Regions from separate parts of the Variovorax sp. CCNWLW225 genome, predicted to be linked through region 2. Evidence: predicted binding sites of a transcription regulator. Region 2 holds the regulator's gene; the other holds the start of a gene.
What was found. Region 2 encodes NrdR, which represses ribonucleotide reductase genes. Its sites were predicted from a motif close to CACNANATNTNGTG; they were not measured.
Positions count from the first base shown of each region.

Region 1: the regulator NrdR is predicted to act here: its motif matches at 6,068-6,081, upstream of V9L20_RS16140 (ribonucleoside-diphosphate reductase subunit alpha).

Region 1 is NZ_JBBCBV010000009.1:20,297-32,325, forward strand. It holds gene ffh (signal recognition particle protein) at 1-707, opposite strand, end outside; gene V9L20_RS16115 (cytochrome C assembly family protein) at 902-1,711, shown strand; gene V9L20_RS16120 (PP0621 family protein) at 1,708-1,965, shown strand; gene V9L20_RS16125 (two-component system sensor histidine kinase NtrB) at 1,981-3,678, shown strand; gene V9L20_RS16130 (sigma-54-dependent transcriptional regulator) at 3,683-5,242, shown strand; gene ampD (1,6-anhydro-N-acetylmuramyl-L-alanine amidase AmpD) at 5,229-5,846, shown strand; gene V9L20_RS16140 (ribonucleoside-diphosphate reductase subunit alpha) at 6,198-9,110, shown strand; gene V9L20_RS16145 (ribonucleotide-diphosphate reductase subunit beta) at 9,289-10,461, shown strand; gene V9L20_RS16150 (histone H1-like DNA-binding protein) at 10,658-11,185, shown strand; gene V9L20_RS16155 (carbohydrate kinase family protein) at 11,283-12,029, opposite strand, start outside.
Region 2 is NZ_JBBCBV010000022.1:23,404-35,432, reverse strand. It holds gene ribD (bifunctional diaminohydroxyphosphoribosylaminopyrimidine deaminase/5-amino-6-(5-phosphoribosylamino)uracil reductase RibD) at 1-50, opposite strand, end outside; gene pilV (type IV pilus modification protein PilV) at 216-782, shown strand; gene V9L20_RS24175 (PilW family protein) at 838-1,770, shown strand; gene V9L20_RS24170 (pilus assembly PilX family protein) at 1,767-2,417, shown strand; gene V9L20_RS24165 (pilus assembly protein) at 2,450-6,415, shown strand; gene V9L20_RS24160 (type IV pilin protein) at 6,412-6,846, shown strand; gene V9L20_RS24155 (GspH/FimT family pseudopilin) at 6,843-7,406, shown strand; gene nrdR (transcriptional regulator NrdR) at 7,444-7,887, opposite strand; gene glyA (serine hydroxymethyltransferase) at 7,909-9,153, opposite strand; ZMP/ZTP riboswitch at 9,195-9,321, opposite strand; gene V9L20_RS24140 (lytic transglycosylase domain-containing protein) at 9,363-10,223, opposite strand; gene V9L20_RS24135 (DUF748 domain-containing protein) at 10,815-12,029, shown strand, end outside.

The DNA.
Region 1 (12,029 bases), on a different contig from region 2:
AAGGCCTTGGCGGTGTTGATCGCGTCCTGGCCCTGCATCGCATCGACCACGAACAGCGTTTCGACCGGATCGAGCGCTCCGTGCAGCTGCTTGATTTCGGTCATCAGCACTTCGTCGATCGCCAGGCGGCCGGCCGTGTCGACCAGCAGCACATCGAAGAAGTGGCGCTTGGCGTGGTCGAGCGCGGCGCGTGCAATGTCGAGCGGCTTCTGGTCCGGCGTGCTCGGGAACCATTCGGCACCGGCCTGCTTGGTGACCATCTTGAGCTGCTCGATGGCGGCGGGCCGGTAGACGTCGCCCGACACGGTCAGCACCTTTTTCTTGCGCTTTTCGATCAGGTGCTTGGCCAGCTTGGCGGTGGTGGTGGTCTTGCCCGCGCCCTGCAGGCCGGCCATCAGGATCACCGCCGGCGGCTGGGCCGCAAGGTTGATGTCGGACACGCCCTCGCCCATGGTGGCGGCGAGTTCGCGGTTGACGATGCCGACCAGCGCCTGGCCCGGCTTGAGCGAACCCAGCACTTCCTGGCCAAGTGACTTTTCCTTCACGCGGGCGACGAAGTCGCGCACCACGGGCAGCGCCACGTCGGCCTCGAGCAGCGCCATGCGCACTTCGCGCAGCATGTCCTGCACGTTGCTTTCGGTAATGCGCGCCTGGCCGCTCATCGTCTTGACGAGGCGGGAGAACTTTTCTGAGAGGGCGGTGGCCATGGAAGAAATGCCTTGCTGCCCGCCGCGGCGGGTCATTGGGAAGTCGTAACTGATGTGAGTGTCGGCCGCTTGCGCCCATTCGCGAAACACCGCCGGACCGGCTTTGCCGAACCGCAGGTGTTGCCCCCGGCAGCGGGTTGGCGATGCGCCACGATGCGCGCGAAGACTGGCGGCGAGCCTATTACACTCCTGCAATGATTTTAGCGATCCCCTCCCCACTTGCCGTGGCGCTGGGCATCGCCACCGCGGCTGCCTACGGATTTGCCGCCGCCGCGGGCGCCCGCCTGAGCCGAAAAGCCACCCAGTGGGCCCTGGGGCTCGCATGGCTGCTGCATGCCGCGGTGCTGGCCCACGGCCTGATCGGCAGCCAGCCGCGCTTCGGCTTTGCGCCGGCGCTCTCCGTCACGGCATGGCTGGTGCTTACCGTCTACGCGGTCGAAAGCCGCATGTACCCGCAACTGAAAGTTCGGCGGGCGCTGGCCTGGCTAGGCGCGGCCGCGGTGGTGCTGGCCGTTCTGTTTCCCGGCACGCCGCTGCACGTTTCGGCATCGCCCTGGCTACCGCTGCACCTGGCACTGGGCATTGCCTCGTATGGATTGTTCGGCGCCGCGGTGGTGCATGCCTGGTTGATCACGCGGGCTGAAAAGCAGATTCGCCTTGCCACCGAGCCGCAGGCCGGGGTGCCGCTGCTCACGCTCGAACGGCTCACCTTCCGCTTCGTCACGGCGGGGTTCGTTCTGCTTTCCGCCACGCTGCTGGCGGGCCTGCTGTTCAGCGAAACGCTGTACGGAGCCACGGTGCGCGCCTGGAAGTGGGACCACAAGACAGTGTTCTCGGTGCTGGCGTGGATGAGCTTTGCCGTGCTGCTGGTGGGGCGCGCGCGCTTCGGCTGGCGCGGCCGCACCGCGCGCCGCGTGCTGTATGCCGGCTCCGCCTTGCTGCTGCTGGCCTATGTGGGTTCGCGTTTTGTGCTCGAAGTGGTGCTGGCGCGCGGTACGGCATGAAATACCTGCTCGTTCTCGCGGTGCTCTGGGTGGCAATCTGGCTCTGGCGCAAGAACCGCCGCGAAGAAATGCGCGACGCGCAGCGCGAAAAGGCAGCCCGCGCCCAGCGCCAGCCCGCCGCACCGGCCGCGCCCAAGGCCATGCTGCGCTGCGCGCATTGCGGCTTGCACCTGCCTGCAAGCGATGCGCTCGGCGGCCCGGGCGACGCGGTCTACTGCAGCGCTGCGCACCGTGAGGCCGCCGAGCGCGGCTGAACGGGTGCCGCCTCCATGAGCTCGTCTCTCTGGTCGCGCGGCGAAGCCGTCACCGACTGGGACGTGCTCGAACCGGGCCGCAGCGAAAGCGCCGCGCTGCTGCGGCTGTGGCGCGGTTTCATGGCGGCGCGCTGCTTCGTGGCGCTGGTGCTCGTGCTGTTGCAGGGCGTTTCCTTCGCACTCGGCCAGACGATGCAGCCGTTGGCCATTGCGCTTTCGGCGGGCTACCTGGCGGCGACCTGGCTGGGTGCGCGCTACGCGCATTTCACGCCGCCGATCCGGGGCTTTGCGGCGCTCTGGTTCGTCACCATCGGCATCGACCTGGGCACCTTCACCGCGCTCCAGGTGCTGCAAGGCGGCAACATCAACTACACGCCGCTGTTCGCACTGCCGGTGCTCATGAGCGCGGTGCTCGGAACCGTGACCGTGGGTCTGGGCACCACGGCCACTGTCACGCTGCTGTTGCTGGCGGACGCGGGCTGGCACTGGCTCCAGCAGCCCGGCGACTCGTCCACCCGCTTCGTGCAGGCGGCGCTCACGGGCACCGGGCTTTTCGTAGTGGCGCTGCTGGCGCACGAGCTCGCACGCCGGCTCGCACGAGAAGAAGCCACCGCCGAGCGCAACCGCAGCAGTGCGCAAATGCAGGCGCAGGTGAACGACCTGGTGATCGAAACGCTGAGTGAAGGCGTGCTGGTGATCGACGCCGAAGGCCTGGTGCACGCGGCCAATCCGGCCGCCGATGCCATCCTCGGCCAAGGCCTGGCCAAGCTCCCCCTGCCCTTTGCGCTGCACACGCAGCCCGCTTGGCATGCGCTGGCCGCGCTGGCGCGCCAGACCTTTGCGCGCCGGGCGCCGCAATCCGAAGAAATTCCGGTGGCGCAAGCGCGCGGCGCGGCACGCGAAGTGCGGGTGCGCACGCGGCTCACGCCCACCAGCGACCAGCGCGTGGACAGCCTGTGCGTGATGTTCCTTCAAGACCTGCGCGAACTCGAGGCCCGCATCCGCACCGAGAAGCTGGCGGCAATGGGCCGCATGTCGGCTGCAGTGGCGCATGAAATCCGCAATCCGCTGGCCGCCATCACACAGGCCAGCGCGCTGCTCAACGAAGACCTCACCGATCCCGCGCACCGAAAGCTGACCAGCATGGTGCAGCACAACGCCCAGCGTCTCGCACGCATCGTGGACGACGTGCTCGACGTTTCGCGTGCGCGCCAGCAGCGCGTTCTTTCGCTCGGCGAGCAGGTCGCGCTCGACCCCGCCGTGCGCGCCCTCGCCGAAGAATGGGTACGCCAGACGCAGCGCCCGGGCGTTCTCATCACGCTCGATGCCGCCGACAGCGAGGTGCGCTTCGACGTCGAGCACCTGCGCCGGCTGCTGGTGAACCTGCTGGACAACGCGGCGCGCTACGCCGGCAAGCGCGAGGGCTCGATCCAGGTCGTCACCACCACGCAGCGCGGAAGCTCAGGCCGGCCGAGCCTGCAGGTGTGGAGCGACGGCGCGCCGCTGGAGCCGGCGGTGCAGCGCCATTTGTTCGAGCCGTTTTTCTCTTCCGAAAGCCGCTCCAGCGGACTCGGCCTGTTCTTGTGCCGCGAGCTGTGCCGACGCCATGGCGCCACCATCGGCTACGAGCGCCGGGCGCTTGTGGCGGGCGGACCCGAAGGCAACGAATTCTTCGTCAGCTTCGCTCCCAGCGAAAACCGGCTGACACAATAGCGCCGTGAGCACTCCCAATCCCCCTTCCCTGCAGCGCCCGGCCAACATCCTGGTCATCGACGACGAGCCCGACCTGCGCACGCTGTACGAACTCACGCTGCTTCGCGAGGGCTACCGCGTGGAAGCCGCGGGCAGCGTTTCGGAAGCATGGGAGCACCTGGAGGCCGGGCAATTCGATGCGGTGATCACCGACATGCGGCTGCCCGACGGCCAGGGCATGGAAATCATCCACCGCATCCAGAAGGACCAGCGCACCGAGCGCTGCGTGGTGATGACGGCCTACGGTTCCGCCGAGAACGCGGTCGAGGCGCTGAAAGCCGGCGCATTCGACTACCTGACCAAACCTGTCGACCTGAAGCAGTTCCGCGCCGTCGTTGCCTCCGCCGTGCAGGCGCAGCAGGCCGCGCCCGCCAAGGCCACTAAAGCGGTGCCGGCGGCACAAGGCGAACGTGCCGGCGACACGCCCGGCGTGACAGGCAGCGGCATTGCGGCGCTCGAGCGGCTGGTGGGCAACTCGGAGCCGATGCGCCTGGTCAAGTCGCGCATCGCCAAAGTGGCGCGCGGCATGGCGCCCGTGCTGGTGCGCGGCGAATCGGGCACCGGCAAGGAGTTGGTGGCGCGCGCCGTGCACGCCTGCAGCCAGCGCAGCGACGGCCCGTTCGTTGCGGTCAACTGCGGCGCCATTCCGGAGAACCTGCTCGAGGCCGAATTCTTCGGCGCACGCAAGGGCTCGTACACCGGCTCGTCGCAAGACCGCGACGGCTACTTCCAGGCCGCGCGGGGCGGCACGTTGTTCCTCGACGAAATCGGCGACCTGCCGCTGGCAATGCAGTCCAAGCTGCTGCGCGCGATCCAGGAGCGCAGCGTGCGCTCCATCGGTTCCACGCAGGAAGACGCGGTCGACGTACGCATCGTGAGCGCCACCCACAAGGACCTGCATGCCGAGGTCAACGCCGGCCGCTTCCGCCAGGACCTGTTCTACCGGCTCAACGTGATCGAGATTGCGGTGCCCGCACTGCGCGACCGGCGCGAAGACCTGCCGGCCCTGTGCGCCGCTTTGCTCGCGCGCATTGCGCACGACGGCGGACTGCCGGTGCCGCATCTTTCCGGCGACCTGCTGCACCGTCTCGCGCAGCATCCGCTGCACGGCAATGTGCGCGAACTCGAAAACCTGCTGCACCGCGCCGTGGCGCTCAACGACGGCGACGAACTGCACCTGGACCTGATGGGCGGTGGACAGCCCGCCGTCGCGGGGCTTGCGGCTTCGGCGCCCTCGTTTTCTCCGCCGCCGGACGACGGCGAACCGCCCGCCGCTGCAGCACCCGCGGCCGCCTTCGTTGAACCTAAGACCGCACCGCCGCCCTTGCCGTCCGACCTGCAGGCTTATCTCGACCAGCAGGAGCGCGAAATTCTGGTGCGTGCTCTGCATGAAAGCGGCTTCAACCGCACCGCCGCAGCCGCGCGGCTCGGCATGAGCCTGCGCCAGATCCGCTATCGCATCGCGCGCCTGGGCATCACCACGCCCAACGGCGACGAAGGTACCGCGAGCAATGCCGACGATTGAAGCATCAGCGGCCAACGCGAGCGGTGGCGACGGCCTCTGGCGCGCCGGCTGGTACCGCTTTGCAAAGGCGTTGCACTCGCCGAATTTCGGCCCGCGACCGGCAGGCGCGCAGACCGACCTGATCGTGCTGCATTCCATCAGCCTGCCGCCCGGCGAATATGGCGGCGATGCGGTGCAGCAGCTCTTCGCGAACCAGCTCGACTGGGACGCGCACCCTTACTTCCAATCCATTCGCGGCCTGCAGGTTTCCTCGCACTTTTATGTGCGGCGCAACGGCGAACTCTGGCAGTTCGTGAGCTGCGACGATCGCGCCTGGCATGCCGGCGTCTCGTCCTGGCGTGGCCGCGAAAACTGCAACGACGATTCGATCGGCATCGAGCTCGAAGGCCTGGAAGGCCAGCCCTTCGACGAGGCCCAATACGAAACGCTGGCCAGCCTTTGCGCGGCGATTGCGCAGCACTACGCCATCGCGTTCATCGCGGGCCACGAGCACATTGCGCCGGGCCGCAAACAGGATCCGGGCGCGGGCTTCGATTGGCAATTGCTGCGCGGCCAGCTCGGCTGGAGTCCGCGGATGTTCCCCGAACAGGTGCTGCCGCTCTAATTTTTTTAATCGGTCGGCGGTATGCGATGCGGCGTTCTTGCGCCGCAGCAATCTCTAAAATTTGGAGCGCGCCTCCAGCAACCATGCGCCTTGCAGGCCCAAATCCGCTTGCAAGCCACAGCCCGCGCGGGTTGCGCGACCATAGGCCAGTATTCATGGGGCATCGCTGGCCGAGTGCCGCGCCCAAACAAATACGCCACTGTGTTGAATATCTCAAAAAACACTACATCTAGTGGTTGTAGACGCTTCGCACCCTAGATATAGTGTCTTCCGTCCGGTCATCACGCACCGGCGCAATGCCCCGCCAAGGCATTGCCACCCAACAAGAATTGCCACACCGAGAGGAAGCGAATGCAAACAGCCCTGAACACCCCATCGACCCCGCGTGCCGTTCCCTCGACGCCGCAGCAGCAACGAGACACTGCTGGCTCGCCCACCGGTCAGAACCTCGCGCACTACCAGATCATCCGTCGCAACGGCGCCGTGGTTCCCTTCGAACCCAACAAGATCGCCATCGCGATGATGAAAGCCTTCCTGGCGGTGCACGGCACCCAGGGCGCGGCTTCGGCCAGCGTGCGCGAAACGGTCGACGCCCTCACGCAAGGCGTGATCCGCGCCATGGTCCGTTCGCGTCCGGGCGGCGGCACCTTCCACATCGAAGACGTGCAAGACCAGGTCGAGCTCGGCCTGATGCGCGGCGGCCACCACGAAATTGCGCGCGCCTATGTGCTGTACCGCGAACGCCGCACGCAAGAGCGCTCCAAGCAAGGCACGCAGGAAACGCCGGCTGCGCCGCTGCTCCACGTGCTGGACCGCGGCGAGCGCGTGGCGCTCGACCTGAATGAACTCAAGGGCCTGATCGAATCGGCTTGCGAAGGCCTGGGCGACGGCATCAGCGCCGCGCCGATCGTCGCCGAGACGATGCGCAACCTGTACGACGGCGTGCCGCTCGACGAGGTGTACAAGGCCTCGATCCTGGCCGCCCGCACGCTCATCGAGAAGGACCCCGACTACACCTTCGCGACCGCCCGCCTGCTGCTGCACACGATCTTCAAGGAAATCATCGGCCGCGAAGTCATGCCCGCCGAACGCGCGCAGACCTACGCCGACTACTTCCCGCAGTTCATCAAGAAGGGCGTCGAGAACGAACTGCTCGACGAAAAGCTGCTGCAGTACGACCTGCCCCGCCTGGGCGCGGCGCTCAAGGCCGAGCGCGACAACCAGTTCGACTACCTCGGCCTGCAAACGCTGTACGACCGCTACTTCCTGCACGTGCGCAAGTCGCGCATCGAACTGCCGCAGGCTTTCTTCATGCGCGTGGCCATGGGCCTCTCGCTGAACGAAATCGACCGCGAAGCCCGCGCCATCGAGTTCTACGAAGTGCTGTCGTCGTTCGACTTCATGTCGAGCACGCCCACGCTCTTCAACGCCGGCACGCTGCGCTCGCAGCTTTCCAGCTGCTACCTGACCACCGTGCCCGACGACCTGGACGGCATCTACGAGTCGATCAAGGAAAACGCCCTGCTCTCCAAGTTTGCAGGCGGCCTGGGCAACGACTGGACCCGCGTGCGCGCGCTGGGCAGCCACATCAAGGGCACCAACGGCGAATCGCAGGGCGTGGTGCCGTTCCTCAAGGTGGTGAACGACACGGCCGTGGCGGTGAACCAGGGCGGCAAGCGCAAGGGCGCGGTCTGCACGTACCTTGAAACCTGGCACCTCGACATCGAGGAGTTCCTGGAACTGCGCAAGAACACCGGCGACGACCGCCGCCGCACGCACGACATGAACACGGCCAACTGGATTCCCGACCTCTTCATGCGCCGCGTGATGGAAAAGGGCACCTGGACGCTGTTCTCGCCGTCCAACGTGCCCGACCTGCACGACCTGTTCGGCGCCGACTTCGAGAAGGCGTATGTCGCCTACGAAGAAAAGGCCGCGCGCGGCGAGATCAAGCCCGCCCGCACCATCCAGGCGTCGGACCTGTGGCGCAAGATGCTGACGATGCTGTTCGAGACCGGCCATCCCTGGATCACGTTCAAGGACGCCTGCAACGTGCGCTCGCCGCAGCAGCACGCCGGCGTGGTTCACTCGTCGAACCTGTGCACCGAAATCACGCTGAACACCAGCGACACCGAAACCGCCGTGTGCAACCTGGGTTCCGTGAACCTGCTGCAGCACCTGAAGGACGGCAAGGTCGACCAGGAAAAGCTCAAGAAGACGATCTCGACCGCGATGCGCATGCTCGACAACGTGATCGACATCAACTACTACGCCGTGAAGAAGGCGCGCGACTCGAACCTGCGCCACCGCCCGGTCGGCCTGGGCCTGATGGGCTTCCAGGACGCGCTGTACGAACTGCGCATTCCCTACGCCTCGCAAGAAGCCGTGCAGTTTGCCGACGAGTCGATGGAAGCCATCTGCTACCACGCCTACTGGGCCTCGACCGAGCTGGCCAAGGAACGCGGCAAGTACTCGAGCTACAAGGGCTCGCTGTGGGACAAGGGCATCCTGCCGATCGACACGCTCGACCTGCTTGAAAAAGCACGCGGCGGCTATGTCGAGGTCGACCGCTCGGCCACCCTCGATTGGGATGCGCTGCGCCAGAAGATCAAGGCCGACGGCATGCGCAACTCCAACTGCGTGGCCATCGCCCCGACTGCGACCATCTCGAACATCATCGGCGTCGATGCCTCCATCGAGCCGTGCTTCGGCAACCTCTCGGTCAAGTCGAACCTGTCGGGCGAGTTCACCGTGATCAACCACTACCTGGTGCGCGACCTCAAGCGCCTGGGCCTGTGGGACGACGTGATGGTGATGGACCTGAAGCACTTCGACGGTTCGCTGCGCCCGATCGACCGCGTGCCGCAAGACGTGAAGGCGCTCTACGCCACCGCGTTCGAAGTGGAAACCACGTGGCTCGTCGAAGCCGCCTCGCGTCGCCAGAAGTGGATCGACCAGGCGCAATCGCTCAACATCTACATGGCCGGCGCATCGGGCAAGAAGCTCGACGACACCTACAAGCTCGCATGGCTGCGCGGCCTGAAGACCACCTACTACCTGCGCACGCAGAGCGCGACGCACGCCGAGAAATCCACGGTGCAATCGGGCCGCCTCAATGCGGTGTCGTCGGGCAGCGATGCACCTTCGGGCATGAGCGCACTCGACGCAGCGGCTGCCGCAGCAAAGGCGCAGATGAACGCGATTCCCGCAACCGACATCGCGTTCTGCGGCGTGGACGATCCGACTTGCGAAGCATGCCAATGACGCGTCAGTGAAGAGAGCGAGGTCCATGCACAACGCGCGAACTCTCAGTCGATCACGGCATTGACTGACATCGCGCGATGCATGAGAGCAACATAACAACCACATAAATGGAGCGCGACGTGAACGAGCACTTTGCAACTCACATCGTTGCTCCGATAATTGAGCATTGGATTTTTCTATGTTGACCTGGGACGAAGAAGTCAAGCCCTCCTTACCAAAGGATATGCAACAAGGATTGCAGCAACACCACGCATCGACCAGCGGCTTGCCCGCAGGCCGACCGGTGGACGCTCCGACTTCGTCGATTGCACAACCCACGGCCCCCGTCGCAGCGCAGCGCGTCAAGGCTTCCGACAAGCGCATCATCAACGGCCAGACCGACGTCAACCAGTTGGTGCCGTTCAAGTACAAGTGGGCCTGGGAAAAATACCTCGCCACTTGCGCCAACCACTGGATGCCGCAAGAAGTGAACATGACGCGCGACATCGCGTTGTGGAAAGACCCGAACGGCCTGACCGAAGACGAGCGCCGCATCGTCAAGCGCAACCTCGGCTTCTTCGTGACCGCCGACTCACTGGCCGCCAACAACATCGTGCTGGGCACCTACCGGCACATCACGGCGCCCGAATGCCGCCAGTTCCTGCTGCGCCAGGCTTTCGAGGAAGCGATCCACACGCACGCGTACCAGTACATCGTCGAGTCGCTCGGCCTGGACGAGAGCGAGATCTTCAACGCCTACAACGAAGTGCCGTCGATCCGCGAGAAGGACCAGTTCCTGATCCCGTTCATCGACGCCATCAGCGACCCGCACTTCAAGACCGGCACGCACGAAACCGACCAGACGCTGCTCAAGTCGCTCATCGTGTTCGCCTGCCTGATGGAAGGTCTCTTCTTCTACGTCGGCTTCACGCAAATTCTTGCGCTGGGCCGCCAGAACAAGATGACCGGTGCCGCCGAGCAGTACCAGTACATCCTTCGCGACGAGTCGATGCACTGCAATTTCGGCATCGACCTGATCAACCAGCTCAAGCTCGAGAATCCCGGCCTCTGGACCAACGAGTTCAAGGCCGAGATCAAGGCCCTCTTCATGAAGGCCGTCGAGCTCGAGTACAAATACGCCGAAGACACCATGCCGCGCGGCGTGCTCGGCATGAACGCCTCCATGTTCAAGGGCTACCTGCGCTACATTGCCAACCGGCGTGCACAGCAGATCGGCCTCGAAACGCTCTTCCCGAACGAGGAAAACCCGTTCCCCTGGATGAGCGAAATGATTGACCTGAAGAAAGAGCGCAATTTTTTCGAGACCCGCGTGATCGAGTACCAGTCGGGTGGCGCGCTCTCCTGGGATTGAATCTTTCCGATAAGAATTAATGAATTCAAGAATTGCCCTTGCCACCGATCGCGCCGAAGAGCGCGGCATGGACGAGGGCTCAGGTGTTCATGGTGCTGGAGCACAGATTCCAACGCCATGAATCGCTTTGCGCTACCAACGTGCGCGGAGTGCTTCAATAGGTTGATTTTTTCAACTTGATCAAGGAGAAATAGAAATGGCAACTGCAAAGAAAGCGCCGGCTAAGAAAGCCGCTGCAAAGAAGGCTCCGGCAAAGAAGGTCGCGGCCGCTAAGAAGGCTCCCGCCAAGAAGGTAGCTGCGAAGAAGGCTCCGGCCAAGAAGGTCGCAGCCAAGAAGGTAGCCGCCAAGAAGGCGCCTGCGAAGAAGGTAGCCGCCAAGAAGGCAGCTCCGGCAAAGAAGGCCGCTGCCAAGAAGGCTCCGGCGAAGAAGGCCGCAGCGAAGAAGGCTCCTGCCAAGAAGGCGGCGGCGAAGAAGGCTCCGGCGAAGAAGGCCGCTGCCAAGAAGGCCCCTGCGAAGAAGGCTGCCGCCAAGAAGGCTCCTGCCAAAAAGGCTGCGGCCAAGAAAGCCGCGAAAAAGCCCGCTGCCAAGCCTGCCGCTGCTGCCAAGAAGCCTGCTGCGAAGAAGGCCGCCAAGGCAGCCCCTGCCGCAGCGCCTGCTCCTGCTGCGCAAACGACGCTGAACCCGCAGGCAGCCTGGCCGTTTCCGACGGCCAGCAAGCCCTGAGCTTCTCAGCGGCCTTGACGGCAAAAAGCCCGGCACCTCACGGTGTCGGGCTTTTTTTATGCGCGCCGCCCGCGAAGGCGAGCGAGCAACCGGCGGCTCAGAGGCCCAGCGCCTTCTTGTCGATCTGGTAGTTTTGCGGCCCGCGCTGCGCGATCTTGAGCGCACCGATGCGGTTGCCAAGTGCCGCGCATTGCGCGAGCGGCCATTCCTTTTCCAGGCCGAACAGCAGCGCGCCGCGCCATGCATCGCCGCAGCCAGTGGGTTCGACCACCGCAGTCGGCGTCACGCCCGGCACGTGCTCGCGCTCGCCATCGGTCCACACTTCGCAGCCCTCGGCCGCCAGCGTGACCACAAGGCCGCGCACGCGCTTGGAGATTTCTGCCAGGCTCCAGCCGGTGCGCTGCGAGAGCATCTTTCCCTCGTAGTCGTTGACGACCACCCAGCTTGCCAGATCGATGAAGTGCTTGAGCGCCTCGCCGTCGAACATCGGCAGGCCCTGGCCCGGATCGAACACGAACGGAATGCCCGCGGCCGCGAATTGCTCCGCATGCTGCAGCATCGCGTCGCGGCCATCGGGCGCGATGATGCCGACGCGGATGTCTTCGCGGGCGGCGATTTTCGTAAGGTGCGCTTGCTGCATTGCACCGGGGTGGAACGCGGTGATCTGGTTGTTGTCGACGTCGTTCATGATCATCGCCTGCGCGGTGAAAGTGTCGTCGAGCTGGCGCACGAACTCGGTGCTGATGCCCAGCGTACGCAGGCGCTCCAGGTAGTCGGCTCCGTCGCTTCCGAGCGTGGCCATTGGCAATGCCGTGCCACCCAGCGCGTTGAGGCTGTAGGCGAT
Region 2 (12,029 bases):
AGGCGCAATGCGGTGGCGATGTGCTGAGCGTCTTGTTCGGGGGAAGGCATGGGCTGCGAGAAGAATTAATTAACACCGGAGCCGCTGGATCATACGAGCGGCAGTCAAAAGCGGACGAACGGCAAACGGGCTGCCAGGAGCCGCGCCTACGCTCCAGTTTCGATGCAGGAATAAAGAAGCAACCGAAGTTGCAGGACGGGGGAGGACATCGAAAAATGGCTACATCAAGGCAGGCCTCCACGGGCTTTTCGCTCGTGGAGGTGCTCGTTTCCATTGCGGTGCTGAGCGTCGGTTTGCTCGGCTCTATCGGCATGCTGCTCACGGCTGTGCGCACGGGCAAGGAAGCCGCAACGTTCGCTGCGGCAGTCAACCTTGCTCGCGACCTCTCGGAAAAGGTTCGCATGAATCCGGGCGTCGCGGCAAGGAACAACGCGGCCAATACTTACCTCGTCGTCAACTGGAGCGCGGATTCCGGTACCGGCGGTGGCTTGGGCGAATGCGCGGCGGCTTGCGATCCTGAGGGCCTCGCCGCTTGGGACATGGGCGAATGGAAGCGCCGCGTTGCCAAGGCACTGCCCGGTGCCCGCGTCAGCGTGTGCTTCGACGACAACCCTTGGGACGCGTCGGCCGGCGAATACGCGTGGCCATGCAGCCAGTCAGGCCGCAATGTGGTCGTCAAGCTCGGCTGGGTGCCGCACGCCGACGCTGCGGACGCAAAGCACGGCGGCAAGCCGCAGCGTGAGCTTCCGCCTCGCCTGGTGATGCAGCTGGTTTCCGGCTAGGCGAACGGCTGCCATGCGAGCCCCTTATCACCCAATGCGCCTGCGCCAGCGCGGGATGACCTTGGTCGAATTGATGGTCGCCGCCGTGATCGGCCTGATGGTAGTGCTCGCCGCCACGGCCACCTTCCTTGGCAGCCGGCAGCTCTTTGCCGCCAATGCGGAAGCGCAGTCGGTGGAAGATTCACTGCGGTTCGCGGCTGCCGTCGTCAGGGGCATGGTGCGGCAAGCCGGCTATGCCGACTACGCACCGGACCGCGTCGGCTCCGACGGCACCGTGGTCATCGGCAGCAGCGCAAACCTGATGGCCTCGGCCGACGATCCATCCGACCTGGACATCGTCGGCGCGAGCAATGCGCGGGTGACCTTCACAGGCGAAAGCCACGGCAGCCACAACAGCAGGGGTGTGAACGGAAGCGACTCGCTGCGGGCGCGGTTTTTCGGCCGCAGCCGCGTCGGAGGCGGCGACACCGAACCCGACGGCACCATGGTCGATTGCATGGACATCGCCCAGCCCGGGCCTGCTGATGGCGAGCCGTCGCTCGCCGATCGGGCGTGGAGCTTCTTCTTCGTGGCGGAAGCTGCCGACAAGGAACCCGAGCTTTACTGCAAGTACCGCAGCGACAAAGAGGGTGCGTTCAGGTCCGAGCCGCTTGCGCGCGGCATCGAGGTGTTCAAGGTCGTCTACGCCTACGACGGCAATGGCGACAGCGTGCCTGAACGCTGGCTCGATGCAGCACAGCTGGAGGCGCTGGCGGGCTCCACCGCCGGCATCAACAGTGAGTGGCGCAAGGTGGTCGGTCTTCGCATCGGCATGGTGGCGCGCAGTGGCCCCGGCATTGGTGGAGCCCAAACGCAGGTCGAACGTCTTTACCCCCTCGGCGCCGACTTTCCCGGCGTGAGCTTCATGCCGCCGGCGGACGGCAGGTTGAGGCGCACCTCCACCTTCACGGTCATGCTGCGCAACGTCATGAAGGAGCCGGCACCGTGAGCCGCGGCCCTTCGCCGCAGCGAGGCTTCTCGTTGATCGTGGTGCTGTTGATGCTGCTCATTGCGATGGTGCTGGGCATTGGTGCGGCGCAAGTCTCGCTCGTAGGCGAGCGAAGCGCACGCAACGACCGCGACACCGAAATCGCGTTCCAAGCCGCCGAAGCCGCGCTCGTCGACGCCGAGCGCGACTTGCTCGGCCCGAACCCAAGCGCGGCGCAGCGCCTGTGTGTTTTCAACGGCAAGGACGTCTCGGCCTTTGTCGCGGGATGCGGCGGCACGGGCATTCACCAAGGGTTGTGCGCCCATGCCGAAGACGGCGCCAAGCCGGTCTGGATGACGGCTGATTTCGCAGCCGAAAGCACAACGTCGGTCGCCTACGGCACCTTCACCGGACAAAGCTACGCCACTGCCAGTGAGGCCGCAGGCGCCCGCGGCGGCGCGCTCTCCGCACGCGCGCCGCGCTACATCGTGGAAGCGGTGCGCAACCACGGCGGGTGGCAGTCCAGTCAGCTGCAGAGCGCAAGTGCACGAAACGCCTCGCATCTCTTTCGCATCACGGCCATCGGCTACGGCGTGCGGGACGAGACGCAGGTAGTGCTGCAAACCAATTTGTACAAGCCGGCCGCCAGCCCGGGTTGCCCGTCCTGACTTCCCCTCTTTTTTGCTGAAACGGAATCCGAATGCGTTCTCCTGAAAGTCGCTTGTGCCCGGCGGCAGCTGTTGCCGCATGGGTGCTCTGCATCGGTACCTCTGTATTTGCAGCGGACAGCGGCGTGGCGCCGGCTGTAGATCTCCCGAGCGAGCCGCTGTCTTCCATGGCGTCGCGCGTCGATGCGAACATGGTGATCGACCTTGCGCTGGAGTTCTCGAACACCGGTGCGGCCTATCGCGGCAGCTTCGACTGGAAGAAGGTCTACCTGGGCTATTGGGATCCGATGGCCTGCTACGGCTACGCTCCCGCCGATGGCTACTTCAAGCGCGTGGCTCCGGCAACCCGACTTGCAGGCGGCGAGATCGCGTGCGCGCATCAATGGAGCGGCAACCTGTTGAACTGGGCCGCCACGTCCACCGTCGACGTGCTGAGGCTTGCATTGACGGGTGGCGACCGGGTGGTGGACGAAGCCGACCGCACCGTGCTGCAACGTGCGGTGCTGCCGCAGGATTTCTATCGCAGCAGCCACTTCCCCGACAAGGCCGTGACCGGCAACCTGGATAAGCTCACGCCGCTGGTGGCGGGCAGCAGCAATGGCTTGCGCGCGGCGGGCACTCTTCACTTCAACCACTGCGCTGACCGCATGTTCGTCGGACCGAGCGCAAGCGGCAGCTGCGCCAGCCCCGGCACCGACCAGCAATACGGCCCCGGCGCGGCAAGCGCTTCTTACTTCGCGCGGGTGGAGGTCTGCACTGCAGCCGAAGCCGCGGTGCGCGGCGGCCTTTGCGTCAAGTACTCGAGCGGCAACTTCAAGCCCGCAGGAGAGATACAGCGCTACGCGGATCGGCTTCGTTTTGCCGTGTTCGGCTATCTGCTCGACAACGACCCGGCCCGCTATGGAGGCGTGTTGCGCGCGCCGATGAAATACGCCGGGCCGAGAAAGCTGGAGGCGAAGCTCGACAGGGTGGACAACCCTCAGACCGAATGGGATGCGAAGACCGGCGTCTTCCTTGCCGATCCGATATCCACCGCCCAGGGCGTCAGGTCCGGCGGCGTCATCAACTACCTGAACCGGTTCGGCAGGGCAGGTGCGTACAAGAAGTTCGACCCCGCGGGCGAGCTCTACTACGAATCGCTGCGCTACCTGCAGGGCAAGGTGCCCACGCGGGATGCAATGGCGGGTATCGCCGCCATCGACGATCCGCGAAAGGACGGGCTGCCCGTCTACAACGACACGGCGCAGTGGCGCACCGATGGCCACAAGAATTGGGACCCCATGGGTGCCAGCTGCCGCAAGAACTACATCCTGGCGATAGGAGATCTGGAAACGCACGGCGATCGTTCATTGCCCGGGCTGCCGGGCGGCGGCCGCAGCTTCAGCAACGCGTCGTTCGAGCCCGACACGTCCTACTGGACCCGCCTGGTCGGCGCGTTCGAGAACCGCGAATCGCTGTCCTATACCCACCCTTCGGGAAAGACCGGTCTTGCAACGACCGGAAACCGCGGCCTTCCGGCCTTCAACTACAAGGGCGGCGCGCAACTGACAGCGAGCACCATTGCAGCTGCGGAAACAGGTGCCGACAAGGGTTCGTTCGGCATGGCGGGGCTGGCCTATTGGGCGAACACGCAGAAGATTCGCGCCGACTATCCCGACGTGCGGGTCCAGACCTTCGGTATCGACCTGGACGCGGGCGGGCAGGGGTCCGTCGGGCAAGCGCAGCGCGGCAGCGCGCTCTATCTCGCGTCGAAGTACGGGGGCTTTGCAGACAGCAACGCGGACGGTAATCCGTTCAGGGTGTCGACCGGCAGTGGACAAGCCGACACGACGGGCAATTCCGAATGGGCTGAAGGCATCGATGACGACGGCCAGCCCAAACCGTCCAACTACTTCCTGGCAGGCGAGCCGCGGGAATTGCTCGGCGTGATCCACCGGATCTTCGAGTCGGCAGCGGCACCGCCAGGCGGGCGGACGGCCGACGCCGCCATTTCGTCGGACCGCATCGCGGAAGCCGGGGGCAGCCTCTACGTGGCGCGGTTCAGCGGACGCCGCTGGTCGGGCACGCTGCTGTCGTACCCGCTGGCTTACGACGCGGCTGCGGGCACGGTGCGCCAGGCCGATGAGCCCGCATGGGACGCGGGAGCCCTGTTGACCGGCAACGCATCGGCTCAGCCGGTACGTGTTGCACGCGATCCCTCGGACAGGAACATCTTCACCCTTTCGTCGGCCAGCAGAGGCACGCCTTTTCGCTGGGAGTCGCTCGACAACGTGGCGAGAGGCCATTTGAACTCCATGCCCTATGCGACGCCGTCGGCATCCGATGCATTGGGCGCCGACCGCGTGGCCTATCTGCGCGGGGACCGCCGCAAGGAACTGTCGGCACCGGGTGGAATGTTCCGCGTGCGTGACTCGGTCATGGGCGATGTTGCCAATTCGAACCCGCTGTTCGTGGGCGCGCCGGGCCCGCACTTGCAGGATGCCGGCTATGGCCGGTTTCTCGAAGCGAACAGAGCGCGGCCGCCGGCGGTGTATGTCGGCGCCAACGACGGCATGCTGCACGCGTTCTCGGCCGCCACGGGAAGCGAGCTCTTCGCCTACGTGCCACGCGCGGTGTTGCCGAAGCTCGGGGGCTACAGCTCGCCAGACCATGTGCATCAATCCTATGTCGATGGATCCCCCGCCGCAACGGAAGCCAGGATGGCTGATGGCAGCTGGAAGACTGTGCTGGTTTCCGGAATGGGTGCTGGAGCCACCGGTGTCTTCGCGCTCGATGTTTCCGATCCCGGTGCGTTTTCTGCGGACAAGGCACTGTGGGAGTTCACGGGGCTCGACGATGAGGACATGGGCCACGTGCTTCAGGCGCCGCGGATCTTGAAGTTCCGCCTCTCCGCGCCCACGCGCTCCGGGGCCGCGGCCCATGCCTGGTTCGCCGTGGTTCCCTCGGGCTTCAACAACGCCAATCCGGAGAGGCGCGGGGCGCTGTTCCTGCTCTCGCTCGACAAGGCCGCCGGCGCCGCTTGGAAGCGCGGTGTCAACTATCACAAGATCGTGTTGCCGGCTCCGGCGGACAAAACGATTGTGAATGCCCTCGGCACTCCGGGCGACTACGCAGCCGCGGATGGATCGGTGCGCTGGCTGTACGCCGGCGACACGCAAGGCAACCTGTGGAAGTTCGACTTCACCGGCCGTGCGCCATGGAACGAGGACAACGCACTCGGCTTGAAGGGGCAGCCGCTCATAGTCGCGATGTCGCCCGGAGCGGGCGCAAAGCGACAACCCATCACCGTGGCGCCGGAAGTGGGGGCTGGGCCGAACGGCGGCGCCGTCGTTCTGTTCGGCACCGGCAAGTTCATGAGCCCCGAAGACATCGGCAGCGCCAGCCATGCGGTGCAAACGCTCTACGGCGTGTACGACTCCGGCACAGCCATCCCCGCGCACGAAACGCGCACGCAGCTTCAGCCGCGCACCGCGGCCGCCGCCGCCGGCCAGCCGTTGCCGGCCATCGTGGGCGAGCCCTTCGTCTATGGCACGGGCAGCCGAAGCGTGGCGAGCCGCCGCGGCTGGTATTTCGATCTTCCCGGGTCACTCGATTCTGGCGAGCGGCAGGTGACCCGGCTGGCGCTCAGCGACGGCTATCTGTTCTTCAACACGCTGATACCGAATGGCGATGCCTGCGGAGTAAATGGTGGCGGCCGCAGCTGCGCGGTCAATGCAATGACAGGGCTTTCGACGGGTGGGACCTGCGTGCCTTCAACGGTGGGTTTGTTGTCGTCGCCTTTGCTCGTTGCGCTTGGCGAAGGGGCCTCTGCCTCACCCGATGCGTTTGGCCGCCGTTCGGCAACGAAGAAGCTTTCGGTGATCAACGCCGGTTCTGGAGGCGGCCCTGGCGGGGCCGGCGTTTCAACCGTGCAGCCGGTGGAAGGCGGTCAGGTTTCGCAGGTGGCCGGGCGCTTGAACTGGCGCCAGATCGTCGATTTTCAGGGAGCAAAGCCATGAAGGCCGCAAAGCCGGCAAACGGCACCGCCAGACGCATTCATGGCTTCACGCTCATCGAATTGATGATAGCGGTCGCGATCCTCGCCATCCTGGCCGCCATCTCCTATCCGTCGTACCTGGACTTCATGCGCAAGGGCTGGCGCACCGAAGCGCGCTCGGCCCTGATGCAGCAGATGCAGCAGCAAGAGCGGCAGTACACCATGGCCGGGCAGTACAAGCGCTACGAAGGCGGATCCGGCGAGGGAGGTGCGGGCGGCAAGTACCTCGTCGAGAGCGGCAATTGCGAGGGGCAGGGCACCATCGAGCGCTGCGTCAGGCTCACGGCAACCCCGAAACCGGACTACGCCGATCCCGAGGTCGGAGCGCTCTGGATCGACAGCATGGGAGACAAGGGCTGCAATGGCGCAGCGGGGGCCAGGTGCTGGCAATGAGACACGGCTGGCGATGGTCGATGGGGGCGAGTGTCGCGTCGGGCGGCTTCACCCTCGTCGAGCTGATGGCCGTGGTGGCCATCATGGCAATCCTGGGTTCGATCGCCGTTCCCTCGTTTCGCGAGCTGCTGCTCAACCAGCGGCTTGCCGCTGCTTCGAGCGGTTTCGTGGCCGCGCTGAACCTGGCCCGCACCGAGGCCATTCAGCGTTCGCAAAAGGTCCATGTGGGCGCGCTCCAGGGAAGCGACTGGTCGAGCGGCTGGGCCGTGCAGGCAGGACCCGAAGGCGCAATGCACACGCTGCGCAAGTTCGAAAAGCTTCCGAGCGGCGTGAGCGTCGACGCGGCACTTGGAGATGGATTCGTGCGCGGGCTGGACTACGACAGCAATGGCTTCTCGCGCCGGGCGGGCGGCACGGGCTTCGGCGCCGGATGCCTCACGCTGAAGGCCGAGTCGGGCCGCAGGGCTTCGATTGTGGTGTCGGCGTCGGGCCGCGCCAGGGTCTGCAATCCGGATGTCCGGGGTGAGTGCGGAAGCGGCGCTTGCGGCAGCGGGAGGTAGTGAGAGCGCGCCGGGGGCTTGCCTCGACGCCTCTTGCTCAAATGTCCCGCAACAGCTGCCTGAACTCGTCCACGTCCTCGAAGCTGCGGTACACCGAGGCAAAGCGCACGTAGGCCACCTTGTCGAGCTTCTTGAGCTCGCGCATGACGAGCTCGCCGACCTTGGTCGAATCGATTTCGCGCAGGCCGCTGGCCAGCAGCTTCTGCTCGATGCGCAGCAGCGCGTTGTCGATCTGCTCGATGCTCACCGGCCGCTTGCGCAGCGCCAGCATCATCGAGGCGCGCACCTTGGTCGAGTCGAAGTCGGCGCGGCTGCCGTCCTTCTTCACGACGACCGGAAAGTTGACGTCCGGCCGCTCGTACGTTGTAAAGCGCTTGTCGCAAGCGCTGCACTGGCGGCGCCTTCGCACGAAGTCGGCGTCCTCCGAAACGCGGGTCTCGACGACCTGCGTTTCAAGATGACCGCAAAAAGGGCATTTCATGCGGCCAGGTCTTGCGGACGATCAGCGGTAGACAGGGAAGCGGCTCGTAAGCGCGTGCACCTTGGCGCGCACTGCGTCGATGTTGGCCGCATCGCGCGGGTTCTCGAGCACGTCGGCCACCAGGTTCGCCGTGATGCGGGCTTCTTCGTCCTTGAAGCCGCGCGTCGTCATGGCGGGGGTGCCGATGCGCACGCCGCTGGTCACCATCGGCTTTTCAGGGTCGTTGGGGATCGCGTTCTTGTTGATCGTCATGTGGGCGGCGCCCAGCACGGCTTCGGCTTCCTTGCCGGTAATGCCCTTGGAGCGCAGGTCGACCAGCATCACGTGGCTTTCGGTGCGCCCGCTCACGATGCGCAGGCCGCGCTCGGTGAGGGTGTCGGCCACGATCTGGGCGTTCTTGACCACTTGCTGCTGATAGGCCTTGAACTCGGGCGTCATGGCTTCCTTGAACGCGACGGCCTTGGCGGCAATCACGTGCATCAGCGGACCGCCTTGCAGGCCCGGGAAGATCGCGCTGTTGATGGCTTTCTCGTGCTGCGACTTCATCAGGATGATGCCGCCGCGCGGGCCGCGCAGGCTCTTGTGCGTGGTGGAGGTCACCACGTCGGCGTGCGGCACGGGGTTGGGGTACACGCCCGCAGCCACCAGGCCTGCGTAGTGGGCAATGTCGACCATGAAGATCGCGCCCACATCCTTGGCCACCTTGGCGAAGCGTTCGAAGTCGATGCGCAGCGAATAGGCCGAGGCGCCGGCGATGATGAGCTTGGGCATGTGCTCGTGCGCCTTGCGTTCCATCGCGTCGTAGTCGATGGTTTCGTTGGCGTCCAGGCCGTAGCTCACCACGTTGAACCACTTGCCGCTCATGTTGAGGGGCATGCCGTGCGTGAGGTGGCCGCCTTCGGCCAGGCTCATGCCCATGATGGTGTCGCCGGGCTTCAAGAAGGCCAGCATCACGGCCTCGTTGGCCGATGCGCCGCAATGCGGCTGCACGTTGGCGGCGTCGGCGCCGAAGATCTGCTTGATGCGGTCGATGGCCAGCTGCTCGGCCACGTCGACATGCTCGCAGCCGCCGTAGTAGCGCTTGCCCGGATAGCCTTCGGCGTATTTGTTGGTGAGCTGCGAGCCCTGCGCGGCCATGACGGCCGGCGAGGCGTAGTTTTCGCTCGCGATGAGCTCGATGTGGTGTTCCTGGCGCGCGTTTTCGGCCTGGATGGCAGCCCAGATTTCGGGATCGGTCTGTTCGACCAGGATATTGCGTTGGTACATGGCAGTCCTTTGAAGACGAGGTCCTTGTTCTTCAACCAAACAAGGGCTGCCCAGGCGAACGGCTGAACGCCTGAATGGATGCCAGGCGGCACGCTTCCCAGTGGTATTCCACGTCAGCGCGTGGCACCTTTGGAGGTGCTGCGCCTATCGCCAGTCGCGTACGGAACGGAGTGTAGCTCACCCCATGGTTTTGCCCATGGGGCAGGGGCTCAGGAAACCTCGGAAAGCAGTGCGACTTTTTGAGGATCGGCCACCACCGGCTCGGCCGCTTGCTCCGGCTTCGGCGGTACAGCGATGGGGATTGGCTGCGCGCGAACGATGGGCGCCGAGGGCGCGGTCGTGGTCGGAGGATTGCGGCCATTGGCCACCTGCAGCAGCCGCTCGTGCTCGGCGAGGACCTTGTTGGCATAGCCGCCGTCGTCGTCGAGATTGGCTGCGCCCACATAGTAGCGCAGGCCGCCTTCGAGCGAACCGGCGCGGGCGATGCATTCCTGCAGCACTTTCACGCCGACGCGCATGTTGGTCACGGGGTCGAAAGCGGTGAGCGTGCCGCCGGCGCTTTCGTACTTGTCGCCGTGCACGCGGGTCATGACCTGCATCAGGCCCTGCGCGCCCACGTGGCTCTGCGCGAACGGGTTGAAGCTCGATTCGACCGCCATGATGGCCAGGATCAGCGTCGGGTCGAGCTTGGTGCGCTTGCCCAATTGGTACGCCTCTGCGACGAGCACGCTGAGGGGCTCGGCCGCGACACGGTACTTCTTGCTGAGCCAGTAGGCCACCGCGGCCTGCTGCTTGGGCAGGTCGCCGGGGCTCGCGGCCGTGGTGCGCACAATCGCGGTCGGCTCCAGGTCGGTGGGCTCGGGCGCGGGCTTGCGCGACTGGAGCCAGCCCATGAGCTGCTCTTCGCCGGTCTGGCGCAGATCGGGCCGTGCCACCAGGGCGAGAGCCGCAAACACAATAGCCAGGCCGACCAGTGCAAACCCGTTGTGGGTGATCTCAAAAAAGCCGTCTGCCACATCGGACGCAAAGGTCCTTAGCCCGCGGGCTGTGGCATCAAACGCCTTGTTCATCGCTCTTCCTTTCTATGCGGCACCTGATCGCAGCGCCCGGAGGGCGACGGATAAGGCAGCGGCGCTTGATTGGTACGAATCAGGCTCCGCGCATGGAGGTGTAGGGTGAGGGCGCGGCGACCTGATCAAGCCGGGGGGGTTCGGCAGCGGGTTCAGGGGCCCCTGCTGGGTCTGGGGCAGGCCAAGGGCAGGCGGATTCTAGCGTGGCTAAATACTCGGTCAAGCATAAGAATCTATTTCCTTATGTGATTACATATTTAAACAAATCCAACTTTTTGATTCGAAGGACGAGGGAAATCCCTTGGAGCCAGGCATTGCAATGCAGGCGTGCGGCGCCTAATCTGAACACGCCTGAGTTCTCAGGCGGTTTTCCGAAATCCGGCAGCCCGAGGTGCAAGTCAAGGGCTCGAACGATGGAGGATCCATGGCGGCAATCTCTTGCTGCCAGCACGGCAGGAACCATTGACTTCCGGTCGCGCGAAACGATGGCATGGGTCTTATGCCCGCCATCAAGCCCGGTAATGAGACTTTCGTCGAATTGCCGGGCTTTCTTGTTTCTGGCTTTGCTTCTCTTTGCGGCACACTCCCGCGATGGATGTAGCTTCGCTCAAACAAAACAAATGGATGCGGCGTGGGATCGTCGCCTTGTTGGTTCTTCTGGCTTTGTGGGCCATTGCGTGGCTGGCTGTTCCGCCCATCGCCAAGAGCCAGATCCAGAAGATCGCAAGCGAGAAGCTCGGCCGGCAGGTTACCGTGGGCAAGATCGACTTCAAGCCCTGGACCCTCGAGCTCGCGCTGAACGATCTGAGCATTGCCACGGCCGACGGTAGCCGGCCCCAGGTGGCCATCAAGCGAATCTACGCCGATGCCGAGCTGCAGTCGCTCTTGCGCCTGGCGCCCGTGATCGATGCGGTGTCGGTCGAGTCGCCGGCCATCCTCCTCACGCACCTTGCCGACGGCAAGTACGACATCGACGACATCGTGGCCAAGCTCGCGGCCGGGCCGCCGCCCGATCCCAAGGCCGAGCCCGCGCGCTTCGCTATCTACAACATATCCATCAAGAACGGCGCCGTCGATTTCGACGACCAGACCGTCAAGCGCAAGCACGAATTGCGCGACTTCGTGCTGAACGTGCCGTTCCTGAGCAACCTGGCTTCCAAGCGCGACATCAACACCGAGCCCAAGCTTGCCTTCACCCTCAACGGCAGCAAGTTCGACTCGGCTGCGCTCACGACGCCGTTCGCCGAAAGCCGCAAGACCGACGCCCATGTGCAGTTCAAGGGGCTCGACCTGGTGCCGTACCTGGGCTACATACCCGGCGGCTTTCCGGTGAAGCTGCAAGCCGGCAGCCTGGACGCCGACCTGAAGATCGACTTTGCCCAGGCTCCCGCGCCCGGCCTGAAGATCACCGGCACCATCGAAGCCCGCGGCGCCAAGCTGGGCGATGCACGGGGCCGCGACTTGCTGGCGTTCGAGTCGCTCAAGCTGGCGCTGACCGACGTGCGGCCGCTGGAATCGGTATTCCACCTGAGCGAAGTTGCGCTCTCCAGTCCGCAGCTTGCGGTCGCCCGCGATGCGAAGGGCCAGCTCAACCTGCTGGCCACCGATCCGGCCACCGGGGCTGCCGAAAAAGTAGCCGCCGCTCCCGCTGCCGCGGCAAGTGCTCCGGCCGGCAAGGCACCTGAAAAACCGAAGCTCAAGGTCCAGGTCGACAAGCTCGCGCTCAGCGGCGGGCGCATCGGCTGGCGCGACGAAACGGTCAAGCCTGCAGCGGTGGTCGACCTGAGCGCGCTCGGCCTCGATGTG